DNA from 2 places in the Mycobacterium sp. DL440 genome. Region 2 is predicted to be linked to the other one. Evidence: riboswitches for the same ligand, from Rfam matches in the RefSeq annotation. Region 2 holds a riboswitch; the other holds the start of a gene.
The links. A riboswitch is a leader RNA that binds a small molecule or an ion and turns the genes downstream of it on or off. The one in region 2 is predicted to bind cobalamin.

Region 1 (7,791 bases), 150 kb from region 2:
GCACGCTGCTGCGGGTGCTCGGTATCGAGCCGCCGGCGCGGCGTCTGGACGTGTGGTCGTTGACCGACGTCGTGGCGTTCAGCCGCGACAGCGGCGGTAACTCGATCGTCGATTCGATCTCGGCCGCGCGCGAGAACGCCCGCGGGGCCCGCGAAGTCACCTCGACCGAGATCTGGGAGTGTCTCAACACCACCTACAACGCGCTCGCCGAGCGGGAGCGCGCGGCCAAACGACTGGGCCCGCACGAGTTCCTGTCCTATGTCGAGGGCCGCGCGGCGATGTTCGCGGGGCTGGCCGATTCGACGTTGAGCCGCGACGATGGCTACCGGTTCATGTTGTTGGGCCGCGCGATCGAGCGCGTCGACATGACCGTCCGGTTGCTGTTGTCGCGGGTCGGGGACAGCGGGTCGTCACCGGCCTGGGTCACGTTGCTGCGGTCGGCCGGCGCCCATGACACGTATCTGCGTACCTACCGTGGTGTGCTCGACGCCGGTCGCGTGGTCGAGTTCATGCTGTTGGACCGGCTGTTCCCCCGGTCGATCTTCTATTCGCTGCGGTTGGCCGAACACAGTCTCGACGAGTTGCTCAATCGGCCGCACAGCCGGTTGGGGGCGACCGCCGAGGCGCAGCGGCTGTTGGGCCGGGCGCGCAGTGAGCTCGAGTTCCTGCAGCCGGGCGCGCTGCTGGAATCCCTGGATGCCCGGCTGGCCGGGTTGCAGAAGACCTGCCGCGATGTCGGAGAAGCGTTGGCACTGCAGTACTTCCACTCCGCCCCGTGGGTGGCCTGGACCGACGCCGGGCTTGGCGATGTGGTTGTGATCGAGGAGGGCGAGGTCTAGATGTGGCGGTTGCGCGTGGTGCATTCGACCGGGTATGCGTACCGGTCGGCGGTGACGGCGTCCTATAACGAGGCCCGCTTGACCCCGCGGTCGGATTCGCGTCAGAACGTGATCCTGAACCGGGTCGAGACCATCCCGGCGACCAGGTCCTATCGGTATGTCGACTATTGGGGTACGGCGGTGACGGCCTTCGATCTGCACGCTCCCCACACCGAGTTGGAGGTCTCGGGATCCTCGGTGGTCGAGACGGAGGTCGCGGAGAAACCCGAGGAGCTCGCCGGGTGGGATGATCTGGGCACCGAGGCCGTGATCGACCGGTTCGACGAGGTGCTCAGCCCGACCCATTACACACCGCACAGCAAGCGGATCACGCGCGTGGGACAGCGGATCGCCAAGGACCACAACCCGTTCGAGGCGGTCGGGGCGGTGGCGCAGTGGGTGCGCAGTGAACTCGACTATGTGCCTGGTACCACCGGGGTGCACTCCTCGGGCCTGGACGCGTTGCGCGAGGGCAAAGGCGTGTGTCAGGACTTCGCCCATCTGTCGTTGATCACGTTGCGGTCCATGGGGATTCCGGCGCGGTACGTGTCGGGCTATCTGCATCCGATCGGGGACGCGGAGGTGGGGGACACCATCGACGGTCAGAGCCACGCCTGGATCCAGGCGTGGACCGGAGGCTGGTGGCACTACGACCCGACCAACGACTCCGAGATCAATGAGCAGTACGTCAGTGTGGGCGTGGGTCGGGACTACTCGGATGTGGCCCCGCTCAAGGGAATCTATTCGGGTGAGGGGTCGACGGATCTCGACGTGGTCGTGGAGGTCACCCGGCTGGCTTGATCGGGCCCGCACCCGGGCGGCCCAGGTTGCGGAAGCCGGGGTGCACGTGCGGGGCCAGCTCATGTTGAACCGCCAGAGTCTGCAACAGCTCGTGGAGGTTGTCTCGTTGTGCCGCATCGAGACCGGCGGTCATGCGCTCGTCGTGCCGGCGCGCCAGCTCTCCGATGCGGCGCAGGGTCTTTTTTCCTGCGGTGCTGAGAAACAGCGCGTGCAGCCGGCGGTCGTCGGGATTGCGGCGTCGTTCGACGTAGCCGCGGTCCTCGAGATCGTCGACGTAGCTCACCACCCGGCTCGGTAGCAGGCCCAGCTGGGTGCTCAGGGATTGCTGGCTGAGTCCCGGCTGGCCGCCGATGGCGCGCAGAATGCCGGCGTGCGGCGGGGTGAGCTCCAGCGTTGCCATCTGCTCGGCGAACAGTGTTGCCGCCCGGTGGCCGAGTTGTGCCAGCAGGAATGCCACGGTGTCCGACGGGCCAGGTTCCATGCCGAAACCGTATCAGTATCAAATGGTTCACGACTGGAAACATTCAGCCTGTTGCCGTCGGGCGAATGCGGGCATATCGTTCAAAACATGAACGATTCAATCGCAGATCGAATTCGGTCCACACGACCGGCAGGCCGACAAGGCGGACCGCCTCTGGCCCCGGTGGCAGCGGCCTCGCTCGCGTTGGTGCTGGCCGGGCTTGCCGTCGGCGTCGCACTCGGTGGGGTGATGCCGCTGCCGTACGGCACGGGCGCAGACGTCCTTCGATATGTCCATGACCACCACCCGGCGGTGCAGGCCAGTGCGGTGGGCGCGTTCGCGGCGTCGGTACCGCTGGCGATCTACGCCGCCACCGCGAGCACACGTCTGCGGCAACTCGGCGTGACCGCGCCCGGTGCGACGATCGCACTGGCGGGCGGGATTCTCGCCTCCGGCGCCCTCGCGCTGGCAGGGCTGATCTGCTGGACGATGTCGCGGCCCGAGGTGGTCGTCGACGACGGCCTGATCCGGGCGCTGTACTACCTGGTGTTCCTCACGGGCGGGGTCGGGCACATCGTGGCACTCGGTCTGCTGATCGCCGGGGTCGCGGTGCCCAGCCTCGTCCTCGGACTGTTGCCGCGGGCGTTGGCCTGGGCCGGCCTGGCCATCGCGGTGCTGGCCGAGGTGGCGACACTGGTGCTCATCTGGCCAGAAGCGGCGGTGATCCTGCCGGTCGCCCGGTTCACGGGTCTCATCTGGCTCATCGTCGCCGGTGCGCTTCTGCCGAAGCGGCGGGCCGAGGTGCGGCGCGCATGAAGCTCAGCGTGAGTGTCACAAACTACTCATGGCCGGAAGCGATTCACGAGCGGCTCGCCGATCTGGCGACGTTCCTCGATGGCACCGCCGTCGATACCCTGTGGGCGGCCGACCATCTCATGCAGGCTGACCCCTCCTGCCGGATGGACGAGCCGATGCTCGAGGCGTATACCGTGCTCGGTTACCTCGCTGCGGCGACGCGACGCATCCGGCTGGGCACGATGGTTACAGCGGCGACCTTCCGGGCACCCGCTCTGTTGATCAAGGCGGTGACGACGCTCGACGTGCTCTCGCACGGCCGCGCGTGGCTCGGTCTCGGCGCCGGATACAACGCGGCCGAGGCTACCGCGATGGGATTGTTCCTGCCGGACACCGCGGAACGGTTCGAGCGGATGACCGAGCTGTTGCAGTTGGCCTGGCAAATGTGGCGCGGCGACCAAACGAGTTACCGCGGTGCGTATCTGACCGCGCAGCAGCCGATTGGCAGCCCGCTACCCGTGACCGCGCCGCATCCTCCCGTGCTGATCGGCGGCACCGGCGAGCGACGCACACTGCGGCTGGTCGCTCAGTACGGCGATGCTTGCAACCTGTTCGACGTCCCAGACGGCGGCGCCACGATCCGGAGACAGCTCGAGGTTCTCGATCGGCACTGCGCGGACGTCGGACGGCGACCCGACGAGATCGAGCGTACGGTGACCACGGCTCTTCACGACGGCGATCGGTCCGACGCACTCGTCGAGCGTTGCCACGCGCTGGCCGACTTGGGGATCCAGCACGTTGTCGTGATCGCCCGCGGGCGGCCGCTGACTGACGCCGACCTCGATTGTGTTGCGGGCGCGGCAGATCAGCTGCGCGCCTTGGTGCACACCCCGGGATGAACCTGGACGCGGTGCAGATCGTCGCCCAGCTCGATCTGTCGGTCGAATTCACTGGCCGCCAGTGCCCGCCACTGGTCCTCGGTGCCCGGAGCGATCGCTGGTACGTAATGAGTCAGGATCAGGATGCCCACTCCTGCGCGGGTGGCGGTGGCCGCCGCCTCCTCCACCGAGGAGTGGTAGTCACAGATGTCGCGGATCCGTTGCATCGGAAGCTGTTCGACGAGGTCTTTGCGGATCACCGTGTGCACCAGTGCTCCTGCTCCGGCAGCCAGCGCATCGAGGCTGGGGCATGGCACGGTGTCGCCCGCGGCCACCACCGAGGCCCCGCCGTGTTCGATCCGGAAAGCGATGGTCGGCGTCACGGGCCGGTGGTCGGTGGGGGCGACGCGGATCTGCACATCGCCGTGGTCCCACACCACCGCGTCGGTGTACTCGTGGACTTCCACCCGCGGTGGGCCGGTGAGGTCAGCGTGGTGGGCGGTGCGGTAACCGATGTCGTGCCCGAACGCCCGCAGCGTCGCGTCGACCACCTCGGCGGTGCCCGGTGGGCCGATGACCGGCAGGGGCGGAGCGTCCGGGGTGAACGTACTCACCCAGCGGGTGATGATCACATCGCCGAGGTCGGCGATGTGATCGCTGTGCAGATGGGTGAGCAGCAGCGCGCTGAGCTGGTTGGCGCCTGACCCCGCGGCGGCAAGGCGCTGCAGCACGCCACGCCCGCAGTCGATCAGAAAACTCTGGCCCCCGGCGCGCACCAGGGTTGACGGCCCCGCCCGCTCCGGATCGGGGATTGGGCTACCGGTGCCGAGCAGCGTGACCTCGATCATGGCCCCATTCCTACTCCGTTCTGGCTCCCTTCCGGCCCTAAACGGGCGTGGCTTCTTCCTAACTGACGAACACCGCTTTAGCCTGGTGTGAGGTGGATCACGATCGGAGGCTGCCGATGCGAATCGCGGACGTGCTGAAAAACAAGGGCACGGCGGTGGTGACGATTTCCCCGGAGACCACGGTGACCGAACTGTTGGCCGGGCTGACCGAGCTGAACATCGGTGCCATGGTCGTGATGGGGCCCGGAGGTTTGGCCGGCATCGTCTCGGAGCGCGATGTGGTGCGCAAACTGCACGAACGTGGCAGCAGCTTGTTGGCGCAGCCCGTATCGGAGATCATGACCACGGTGGTGGCGACATGCACGCCCCGTGACACCGTCGATCACCTCAGCGCATTGATGACCGAGAACCGGGTGCGCCACATTCCGGTGCTCGACCGTGGCAGGCTGGCCGGCATCGTCAGCATCGGGGACATCGTCAAGACCCGGATGGAAGAACTCGAGGCTGAGCAGGAACAACTGCAGGCCTACATCACCCAGGGTCGTTGATCGCGCCGCGCGACGGGCTTCGGACGCGAAATCGGGTTGAGGCGTGTGCGATGGTGGGCTGGTGGCCGCCGTCGATGTCCGTCCCCCGAACAAGTCTGACGTCAAGCACGTTGCCGCAGTCCTGGGCCGGGCCTTCCAGCACGACCCGGTGATGTCGTGGATCCTCGCCGACGACACTCGCCGCTCCAAAGGGCTGCCTCGGCTGTTCGCCGCGATCACGCGCCACCATTTCCTCGCAGGCGGCGGTGCCGAAGTGGCCGTCCGCGACGGCGCGATCGGCGCGGCAGCTTTGTGGGACGGTCCGGGCCGTTGGAAACAGACCCCCGGCGAAGAGCTGCGCATGCTGCCCACGATGGTGCTGGCATTCGGCCGCGATATGCGACGAGGCCAGCAGGTTGTCGAGCTCATGAAGCAGCACCATCCAGAGGAACCGCACTGGTACCTGGCGGTGATCGGTAGCGATCCGACCGTGCGCGGTGGCGGTTTCGGGCACGCCCTCATGCAGTCCCGACTGGACCGGGTCGACGCCGAACACGCTCCGGCGTATCTGGAATCGAGCAACCCCGACAACGTGCCGTACTACCTGCGGTTCGGATTCGAGATCACCGGCGAGATCCCGTTGCCAGACGGCGGGCCGGTCATGACTGCGATGTGGCGTCGGCCACGGTAAGGCAAATCGACCGGCAGTCAAGCTGATCGAACACGCCGGACATCTTCATGATCAGCACTACGCCGACCGCGACGAATACCGCGATTAGCAGCACAAGCCCGATGATCGCGGCCACCGATGTGGGGCTGTGCCTGTGCCTGGGCCTCGGCGCGGGTTCGCCCAGCCCCGAGGTTTGCGCCGAGTCCGGTGGGGTGGCGCCTGGAGCGACGCCGCCGCCGGGTTCCAGATCGGGTGTCTTGGCCGGGTCGCGCGCGGGCAATCACGCAGCATCGCGGCTGTTACAGTGCGGAGACCGACCAACAGGGGAATCCGGTGAAAAGCCGGAACTGACGCGCAACGGTATGAGGCGCTGCCTCGAGTCCGATTACCTGTGGGCGGGAACGACTGTCGACGGCTCCGCGACCGAGCCCTGTATCGAAGGAAGTCTTGGGCGTGCGTGTACCCGCCGTATTGGTGTCCCTGTTGGCTGTCACCTTGTCGCTCACGGTGGCCTGTGGGCACCGAGAGCCGCCGGCACCCGGGGAGACAAGCCGGGAGGACGCCGGGGCCGGCCGCACCAGCTATCCGCTCACCATCGAGAACTGCGGAGTGAACGTCACGTTCGACGGGCCGCCCCAGCGAGCGGTATCGCTGTACCAGGCCTCGACCGAAATCATGCTGGCACTGGGTCTCGCCGATCGGATGGTCGGTAGTTCGACCTGGTTTGATCCGGTGCTGCCCGAACTCGCCGCCGATAATGCCACCGTGCCCCGGCTGGCGGACAACGACCCGGGATTGGAGACGGTGCTCGATGCCGAGCCGGACCTGGTGACCTCGGCCAGCGCGCACACCTTCACGCCCGCGGTGGTCGCCGCTCGCAGTCGGTTCACCCAGCTGGGAATCCCGACGTATCAGTCGCCGTCGGTCTGCGTCGGGGCGACAGTCGACGGTGAGACCGTCACCCGCACCGAACCGCTGGCCCTCGACACTCTGTTCCGGGAGATCGGCGAGCTGGCGCAGATCTTCGATGTGCAACAGCGTGGCCAGGACCTGATTGCCCGGCTCACCCGGCGGCTGGACCACACCCCGTCGATCACCGAGCCCGATACCAGTGTCGCGTTCTGGTTCTCGGGCCTACGGACGCCGTATCTGGCCGGTTGCTGCTCGGCACCCGGGCTGTACGCCACCGAACTCGGCGTCGCCAATGTCTTCGCCGATACCCGCGAGGACTGGCCGGAGGTCAGCTGGGAGGTACTTGCCGACCGCGACCCCGACGTGCTGGTGCTGGCCGACCTCAATCGAAGGCGCGTCGACGGGGATGCTCTGGACGCGAAAGTGAAGTTCCTGGAATCGAATCCAGTGACCAGGAACATGACCGCCGTGCGCCACAAGCGCTATGTCGTACTGTCCGGGTCCGAACTCGACCCCGGAATCCGTGAGATCGATGCGCTGGAGAAACTCGCCGCTGGTTTCAAGGCATTCGGGCTGGCCCAATGAAGGTTGCGGTCCGGTTGATCGTGGCTGTGGTCGGTGTGTTGCTGCCGGTGGGGTGTGCCCAGACGGCCGTTCCGGCCGCGGGCACCGCCGCCGCGCCGGGATATCCACTGACCGTGCAGAATTGCGGCAGGCAGGTGGTGATCGATGCACCGCCGCAGCGGGCGGTGTCGTTGAACCAGGGCTCTACCGAGATCCTGCTCTCGCTCGGCTTGGCGGACCGCATGGTCGGCACCGCAACCTGGACAGACCCGGTCCGCCCCGGCCTCGAGGCCGAGAATGCCCGGGTGCCACGGCTGGCGGTGAACAAGCCGTCGCTGGAGACGGTGCTCGACACGGAACCCGATTTTGTGTCGGCGTCTTTCGGCGGCACCTTGGGACCCGGCGGTGTCGCCGACCACGACCAGTTCGCACAGCTGGGCGTGCCGGCCTATCTGGCA
Region 2 (7,791 bases):
TTCTCACCGAGACCCTGCGGAATATTGGTTCCGGGCGGCGGTGCAGTGCCCGGAAGTGGTTCGCCGAGTTGCTCTTTGGGCACCTGACCGAGCAATGAGCCACGCAGATTCCCGTTGTGGGACATTTCGCGCATCTGTCGAATGAAGTCGAGCCCGGAGATGTCTGCGTTCTCCTGGCCCGGTGCCACGCCGACCACCGTGCCTTCACCGGGCGCCGACGGCTTCTCGTTCTGGGGAAAGAAATGTCCGTTGTTGAACGCCCTGAGGTTGGGCGTCTCGGTCGGTGGCGGCCCACCCGGTGCCGACGGAGATGTGTATTGGCCCAGCAGCGCGCCAGGACTCATGTCAACCCCGTTTGGGACGCCGAGTCTGCCGGGTGCCGTTTCGGTGCCGGTCTGGCCCAGAACCGATAGACCGTTCGGCCCCAGCGGTGCACCCATCACGGGCACCGTCGCTCCGGGCGGTGCCGGTTCAGGAGCCGGTGCCGGGGCGGCGACCGCGGGTGCACCTGGAACCTCCGGCGGTGCCGGGTCGGCGGCGGCGGTTGCCGAGCAGACAACCGCCGCGCCGACCGTGAACAGCCCGGCCGCGGCGAGGGTGGCCATCGCGTTCTTGACGGTTAGCGCGCCAGCCGAATTCTCGCTCATGCCTCCGTGTTTCGCTTTCACGTCCAGCCCGTCAGACTGCCTTGGTGACGCCGTAATAAGCCACCACATCGTCGGTGTCGGTGGTGGAACTGGTCAGCGTCGCGTACGAGCGCAGGAAGGACTGGCCCACGCAGCCGTCAATCTTGATGTGGACGTCCTTCACCGTGACGCGTACCGGCGCCGCCTTGAACGACTTCTTGTTCACCGAGACATTGGTGACGGTGCCGGGCTTGGCGTGGATCTCGATGGTGCCCGACATCGGCATGCTCACACCGGTCGGAATGATGCCTGCCAGCGTCGATCCCGACGTGCTGAGACCGATCGAACCGATGAGGCGGACCTGGCCGAGTTCGATGCCGCAGCCGATCTGGTAGCCGGTGTCCAGGGTGCCGCCGTTCAGCGACGTTGACCCGCCGCCGGTGACGGTGCCGGTGAACGTGGCCGCGACCAGGTATTCGCGAGACGATGCCGCGGTGGTCAGCGGCGCTACGGGCAGCTGACTCTCATTGGCGGCGGACACCGTGAGCTTCCACCCGTCCGGGGTGGTGACGACGCCCGGCTCGGCTGAGGCGACGAGTCCGTTGTCCGGAGGTGGGCCGGCGTCAACGGCTGGGTCCGCCGGCGGCGGCGGTGGCGGGTCGGCCGACGCAAGCGGTGCCAACGCGGCCGGGACCAACAGACATACTGCAGCCAGGGTGGCGAAACGATTCAACATGCGGGAACTTGTGCCTCTCATGGGTTTCGAATCCGAGGGATCAACGTCGTGATCGGTGCGAGTCATGGTCGGTGTCAGACGGCCTTGGTGACGCCGAGGTACGTGATGACGTCGTCGGTGTTGTCGGTCGAGCTGGTCAGCGTCGCGTAGGTGCGAATGAACGACTGCCCCGCGCACTGATCGAACTTGATGCGAACGCCCGTGATGGTCACGCGGGTACCGGTGCCCTTGAACGACTTCTTGTCGATCGGGACGATGGTGACCGTTCCCGGCTTCAGGTACACCTTGCCCTGCAAGCTGATACCGGTGCCGGCGCCGACATCGCCCGCGGACCCGGTGAACGGGATCTTGAGGCTCGGCGAAAAGCTGAGCCCGGGGTTGATCTCCGTCTCGTCGCTGATGATGCCGCAACCGATCTGAGCCCCGGCCTCCAGCGTGCCGCCGGTCAGCTTGGTCTTGCCACCGCCGGAGACCTTCCCGTTGAAGGTGCCGCCGACGAGGTACTCACGTGACGAGATCGCGGTGGTCAGCGGGGCGACCGGCAGCAGGGTCTCGTTGGAGCCGACCACGGCCACGTGCCAGGGCAAAACGACTCAACATGCGTGAACTTGCGCCTCTCGTGGTTTTGGGCCCTGTCCTTCTGCGACGCGCCGTGGTCGTCAGAAGCCAATGGGCCCAAGGAATCTGTCGCGACGAATCATTAACCGGTCGCGTTTCGAATTGGTGAACAATGTCCCAACAGCTGCCACCGCGTTTCCGTCCGGCTGGAATTCCCGAACCTGTGGGATTGCTGGGAAATAGCTTGCGCGGCAGCGCATTACATACATGAGGCATCGGAGACGACGGCCAGCACACGATGGACGACCGTTAGGGGCAACAGGTTGGCCGGGTGTTCACCTTTTGGACATGTGAACCCCCGACGGTGAGGTGATCCGGGGGGACGGCAGATGCGTCGATGAGGCGCGGACGTCAATTGTGGCGCTTGGCGCCGAACTGCTATCCGACTGACGGAGGAATCGTTGAGGTCGTCTCAGGTGTATGAGCGAGGGATCGCTTCGCTGCTCATTGCCTTCAGCATTGGGTTCGGTGCCATGCCCACGGCACTCGCCGAACCCGGTGATGAGGCCGGCGCTCCGGGGCCGTCCGCGCCTGGCGTACCCGAGTTGCCTCCGGTGACGCCGGCTGCGCCGGTTGCGGTCCCGGTGCCGGTTGCGGGCACGGATGACCCTGGCGTGCCGGCGGTTACGGCTTGCTCGACGTTTGCCGACGCTCTTGATTCGGCATCGACCTTCTACGGCGACTTCGCGGATTCCATTGAAGGAGTGGAGCGCCCCGACTACGGGGATCCAACGATCAGCACCACGAACACGAGTGGCCGGACGGCCCTGCGCGAAGCCGCCTCGTCGGCGATGAATGCTGCTGGCACACCGGGACTCTCGCCCGACATTGCCAACCCGATGCGGTCATGGTCTTTCGGTGCCACGAAGCTGCTGCTGAAGATGGGGCTGCGGACCGGCGGTCAATCGCTCAATGACACCGCCACCCAGCTCAACACCGACGCCAACAATGCGCAGATGGCCTGCGCCGCCGCAGGCACGCACGCCTGACATAGAGGATTACTGTGATCCGCCTTTCGATTTCGTTACTCATGCTCGTGCTGCTGGCAACTAGTTGCGCCGGCCGCGGTGACGCGCCACTGGGGCCGCCGAAGGACGTGCCCAAGTCGGCACTAGAAGGACTGCTGCTGAGCACGGACGAGGTCAACACCCTGATGGGGACCGAGGGGATGACGGCGCACCCTCCGGTCACCGAGATGGGCGACCATCGCAACCTCCTGCCCAACTTGAACTGCCTCGGTGCCTGGCAGGTCGACGAGGCCGCCATCTACGAAGATCACTGGGCTGCTATGCGCCAGGTGCTGCTGCGCGCGCCCGACAACGACAACTGGAACAACCTACTGGTGCAGTCGGTGGTCATCTTCCCGTCGCCGCAGGACGCCGACGATTTCCTCAACCAGTCGGCAGACCGTTGGTCCAAGTGCACCGACCACAAAGTGAACATCACGCTCAACGGTGACCCGCTGCCCAAATGGAAGAGCGGCCAGCTCACCCGGACCGAGGACGAGCTCACCCTCCCGTTCACCCGCGTCAACGGGGACCAGACCCGCGCCTGCCAACGAGCGCTGGCCGTCGCCGCCAACCTCGTCATGGACATCCAGGCCTGCAAGCCAGACGGCTCGACGGTCACCCAGGCCGCCGATGTGGTGGACAAGATCAAGGCCGCGATGCCTCGGTGAGCGGTGCTCACCACCAGGTAGTCTGAGCCGCGCAGCTGGTTTGTCGGCGCCGGAGTGTTTGGCGGTGCCGGTATCGAGCGCCGCAGGCTGATTCAGATGCGACGTGAGAGGGAACCCGGTGAGAATCCGGGACTGTCCCGCAGCGGTATGCAGGAACGACCGCCGTCATCAGCACTGGCACGCAGGGATCTGCGGCTGGGAAGCGACGGCCAGTAGGTGCACGGCTTTCGTGCGTGCCTGTGAGTCCGAAGACCTGCCAGCCGTACCGGGCGCGCCGCGTCCGGTGGTTCATCGCCTCGCGGAATAGGCAGTGGCCGAAGGCGGTCCACTCGAGGTGGGTGGCTGCGTTCGGTTCGACGTCTCCTGGCGGTGGCCATCCCCGCACGTTGAAGGACGTCGTCATGAGTACAACCGCAGCACCATTCTTCACCGCCACCATTCTCGGGTCGCCCCGAATCGGCCCCCACCGTGAACTCAAGCGCGCCGTCGAGAAATACTGGGCCGGCCGAATCGATCGTGACGAACTCGAGTCCGTCGCTGCTACTCTGCGCCGCGACACCTGGGCGTCGCTGGTTGCCGCCGGACTGGACTCGGTCCCGGTCAACACCTTCTCCTACTACGACCAGATGCTCGATACCGCCGTTCTGGTGGGTGCCCTGCCGACCCGGGTACACGGCATCGCCGATGATCTCGACCGCTATTTCGCTGCCGCCCGCGGGAACGACGACATCGCTCCGCTGGAGATGACCAAATGGTTCGATACGAACTACCACTACATCGTGCCCGAACTGGGTCCCGACACGTCGTTCGCGCTCGATCCGACCAAGGTGCTGGGTGAGCTGGAAGAAGCACGGGCGCAGGGGATCCCGGCCCGGCCGGTGATCGTCGGCCCGATCACCTTCCTGGCGCTGGCCAAGGCGGTCGAGGGAGCCGGTGCCCCCATCTCCCGGTTGGACGAGCTCGTCGAGGTCTACGCCGAACTGCTGGGATTGCTGGCTGACGAGGGCGTCGGTTGGGTCCAGTTCGACGAGCCCGTGTTGGTGACCGACACCCTGGACGACACCGCCGAGCTTGCCGAGCGGACGTACTCGCGACTCGGTGCGCTGAACAAGCGGCCTTCGGTGTTCGTCGCGACGTACTTCGGGGAGCTGACGGATGCGCTGCCTGCGCTGGCCCGCACCCCGGTCGAGGGCATTGGTCTCGATCTGGTGGCCGGCTCCGCTGCATCGCTGGCAGCGGTCCCGGAACTGACCGACAAACTCCTGGTGGCCGGTGTGGTCGACGGCCGCAACATCTGGCGCACTGACTTGGGCGGGACGCTGGCAACCCTGGCCGCGCTGCGGGAATCTGCGGCGGCGGTGGCAGTCTCCACGTCGTGCTCGACGTTGCATGTGCCGTATACGCTCGATGCGGAGCCGGATATCGATGCGGCGCTGCGTAGTTGGCTGGCATTCGGGTTCGAGAAGGTCACTGAAGTGGTGGCCCTGGCGCGCGGTCTCGGACAGGGGCGGGACGCGATCTCGGCTGAGATCACCGCGTCCAACGCCGCCATCGAGTCGCGCAAGTCCGATCCGCGACTCAACAACGGCCAAGTCCGGGAACGCATCTCGGCGATCGCCGCCTCCGGCGCCACGCGTGGACCGGCCGATCAGCGTCGCGTCGCCCAGCAGGACCGCCTGAAGCTGCCTGCTCTGCCCACTACCACGATCGGGTCCTACCCGCAGACCTCGGCCATACGTATTGCCCGAGCCGATCTCAGGTCCGGCAAGATCGACGCCGCAGAGTATGAGCGCCGGATGAAGGCCGAGATCGCCAATGTCATCAAGCTGCAAGAGGACTTGGGACTCGACGTGCTGGTGCACGGCGAGCCCGAGCGCAACGACATGGTGCAGTACTTCGCCGAGCAGCTCGACGGGTTCTTCGCCACGCAGAACGGCTGGGTGCAGTCCTACGGCAGCCGGTGCGTGCGCCCGCCGATCCTCTACGGGGACGTGGCGCGACGGAAGCCGATGACGGTCGAGTGGATCACGTACGCACAGTCACTCACCGACAAGCCCGTCAAGGGCATGCTCACCGGTCCGGTCACTATTCTGGCCTGGTCGTTCGTCCGCGACGATCAGCCGCTGGCGGACACCGCCGCGCAGGTGGCCCTGGCGATTCGGGACGAGACCGTCGATCTGCAGACGGCCGGCATCGCGATCATCCAGGTCGACGAGCCGGCGCTGCGCGAGTTGCTGCCGCTGCGTTCGAAAGACAAAGAGGCGTACCTGAACTGGGCGGTGGAGGCCTTTCGGTTGTCCACCTCCGGGGTGGACGATTCCACCCAGATCCACACCCATCTGTGCTATTCGGAGTTCGGCGAGGTGATCGGCGCAATCGCGGATCTCGATGCCGATGTGACCTCGATCGAGGCGGCCCGGTCACACATGGAGGTGCTCGGTGACCTCAACGCTGTCGGTTTCTCCAACAGCGTCGGACCTGGTGTCTACGACATCCACTCACCAAGAGTCCCCGGGGTCGAGGAGATTGCCACGTCGCTTCGGGAGGCGCTCGATGCTGTTCCTGCCGAACGGCTCTGGGTCAACCCGGACTGCGGCTTGAAGACCCGTACCACCGACGAGGTGACCGAGTCGCTCAAGCACCTTGTGGACGCGGCGGTGAAGGTGCGCGCGGGATAGCGGGAGCGGGTCAGCTCGTGGCGGCCTGAGCATCCAGCCAGGCCACCAACGAGCGACCGGCTTCCAAGACGTGGCGTTCGGCGATGGTGCGGGCGGCCTCGGCGTTCTTGGCCTCCAGGGCGTCGAGTAGCTGCTCATGTTCGTCGAGCGAGTGCTTCTCATGCTCGGGAAACACTGTCAGGAAATTCGACGGCACCACCCGCGCGGCCTGCTTTATCTGGGTCAGCAGCCGTGGGGAGTGCGCGGCTCGGTGGATCTCCTGGTGGAACAGCCAATTGGCTTCGCCGATGCTGTCCTCGCCCGACCGCCGGGCGACGTCGGCCGCGAGCTTGCGTAGCCGGGCGAGCTCCTCGGGGGTGACCCGTCGGGCGGCCCAGGCGGCGGCCTGGCCGGTGAGGACACCGAGGATGGTGAAGCTGTCGGTGACGTCTTCGGAGTTGACGCCGATGACGGTGATCCCGCTGCGAGGTGCGACCCGCACCAGCCCCTCGAACGAGAGTTCCAGCAGCGCCTCGCGGACCGGGGTGCGGCTGGTGGCGAACTCTTCGGTGATCGCGTCGAGGTCGATGCGGGTCCCGGGAGCCAAGGTGCCGGTGATGATCCGGTCGCGCAGTTCGCGCGCCGCGCGTTCGCGCACGGTGCCCGAGATATCCAACGGCGACGTCATCCGTGCAGCGTACCGGCATGGCGTACGGTACCCTTGATATCTGATATATCAGATGTTAGATTTCGATCATGCGTACCGATCAGATGGCCCTCGTGGCATTCATGCAGGCAGGAAGCACCTCGGTGTACGCCGGCTCGTGGCGTCACCCAGCGACCGAACACGGATACCTCGACGCGTCCTATTACGCGAAGATCGGCAGGCAGCTCGAAGAAGGTTGCTTTGACCTGATGTTCTTCGACGACCGGCTGGCGATGCCGGGAATCTATGGGGGATCTGTCGCCGAGGCCGTCCGCTATGGTGCCCGCCCGGTCAAGCTGGATTTGAGTGTCATCCTCGGAGTCCTCGCGCAGACCACTTCGCACATCGGGCTGGGCGCAACCTACTCGACCACCTATTACGCCCCATTCCATGTGGCCCGGACCTTCGCCACACTCGACCACCTGTCTCGGGGACGCGCGGCATGGAACGTGGTGACTTCGGTAAACGACAGCGAGGCACAGAATTTCGGGGTCAACGCGCATCTCGGTCATGACGAGCGCTATGACCGCGCCGACGAATTTCTCGACGTCGTCGCGGGTCTCTGGGACACCTGGGAGGACGGCGCTATCCAGCACGACCGAGCCTCTGGGCACTATGCCGACCCGGGCAAAGTGCACGAACTCGGGCACGTCGGCCGCTACTTCTCCGCGCGAGGCCCGCTGACGGTTCCGCGCACACCGCAGGGCCGGCCGGTGGTCCTGCAAGCGGGATCCTCGGGCCGTGGACGCGAGTTCGCTTCGCGCTGGGCT

Region 1: another riboswitch for cobalamin. It lies ahead of HBE63_RS14760 (ABC transporter substrate-binding protein); the one in region 2 lies ahead of metE (5-methyltetrahydropteroyltriglutamate--homocysteine S-methyltransferase).

The regions. Positions count from the first base shown of each region.
Region 1 covers NZ_CP050191.1:3,055,730-3,063,520, reverse strand. Annotated here, with positions in the region: gene HBE63_RS14800 (alpha-E domain-containing protein) at 1-839, shown strand, start outside; gene HBE63_RS14795 (transglutaminase family protein) at 840-1,679, shown strand; gene HBE63_RS14790 (MarR family winged helix-turn-helix transcriptional regulator) at 1,663-2,160, opposite strand; gene HBE63_RS14785 (hypothetical protein) at 2,248-2,955, shown strand; gene HBE63_RS14780 (TIGR03560 family F420-dependent LLM class oxidoreductase) at 2,964-3,833, shown strand; gene HBE63_RS14775 (ribonuclease Z) at 3,800-4,660, opposite strand; gene HBE63_RS14770 (CBS domain-containing protein) at 4,777-5,208, shown strand; gene HBE63_RS14765 (GNAT family N-acetyltransferase) at 5,270-5,878, shown strand; gene HBE63_RS31445 (DUF6480 family protein) at 5,847-6,137, opposite strand; cobalamin riboswitch at 6,137-6,269, shown strand; gene HBE63_RS14760 (ABC transporter substrate-binding protein) at 6,305-7,354, shown strand; gene HBE63_RS14755 (ABC transporter substrate-binding protein) at 7,351-7,791, shown strand, end outside.
Region 2 covers NZ_CP050191.1:3,204,771-3,212,561, reverse strand. Annotated here, with positions in the region: gene HBE63_RS15450 (hypothetical protein) at 1-647, opposite strand, end outside; gene HBE63_RS15445 (MspA family porin) at 679-1,362, opposite strand; gene HBE63_RS15440 (MspA family porin) at 1,437-1,949, opposite strand; gene HBE63_RS15435 (hypothetical protein) at 2,454-2,969, shown strand; gene HBE63_RS15430 (sensor domain-containing protein) at 3,011-3,658, shown strand; cobalamin riboswitch at 3,710-3,934, shown strand; gene metE (5-methyltetrahydropteroyltriglutamate--homocysteine S-methyltransferase) at 4,060-6,336, shown strand; gene HBE63_RS15420 (GntR family transcriptional regulator) at 6,347-7,003, opposite strand; gene HBE63_RS15415 (LLM class flavin-dependent oxidoreductase) at 7,072-7,791, shown strand, end outside.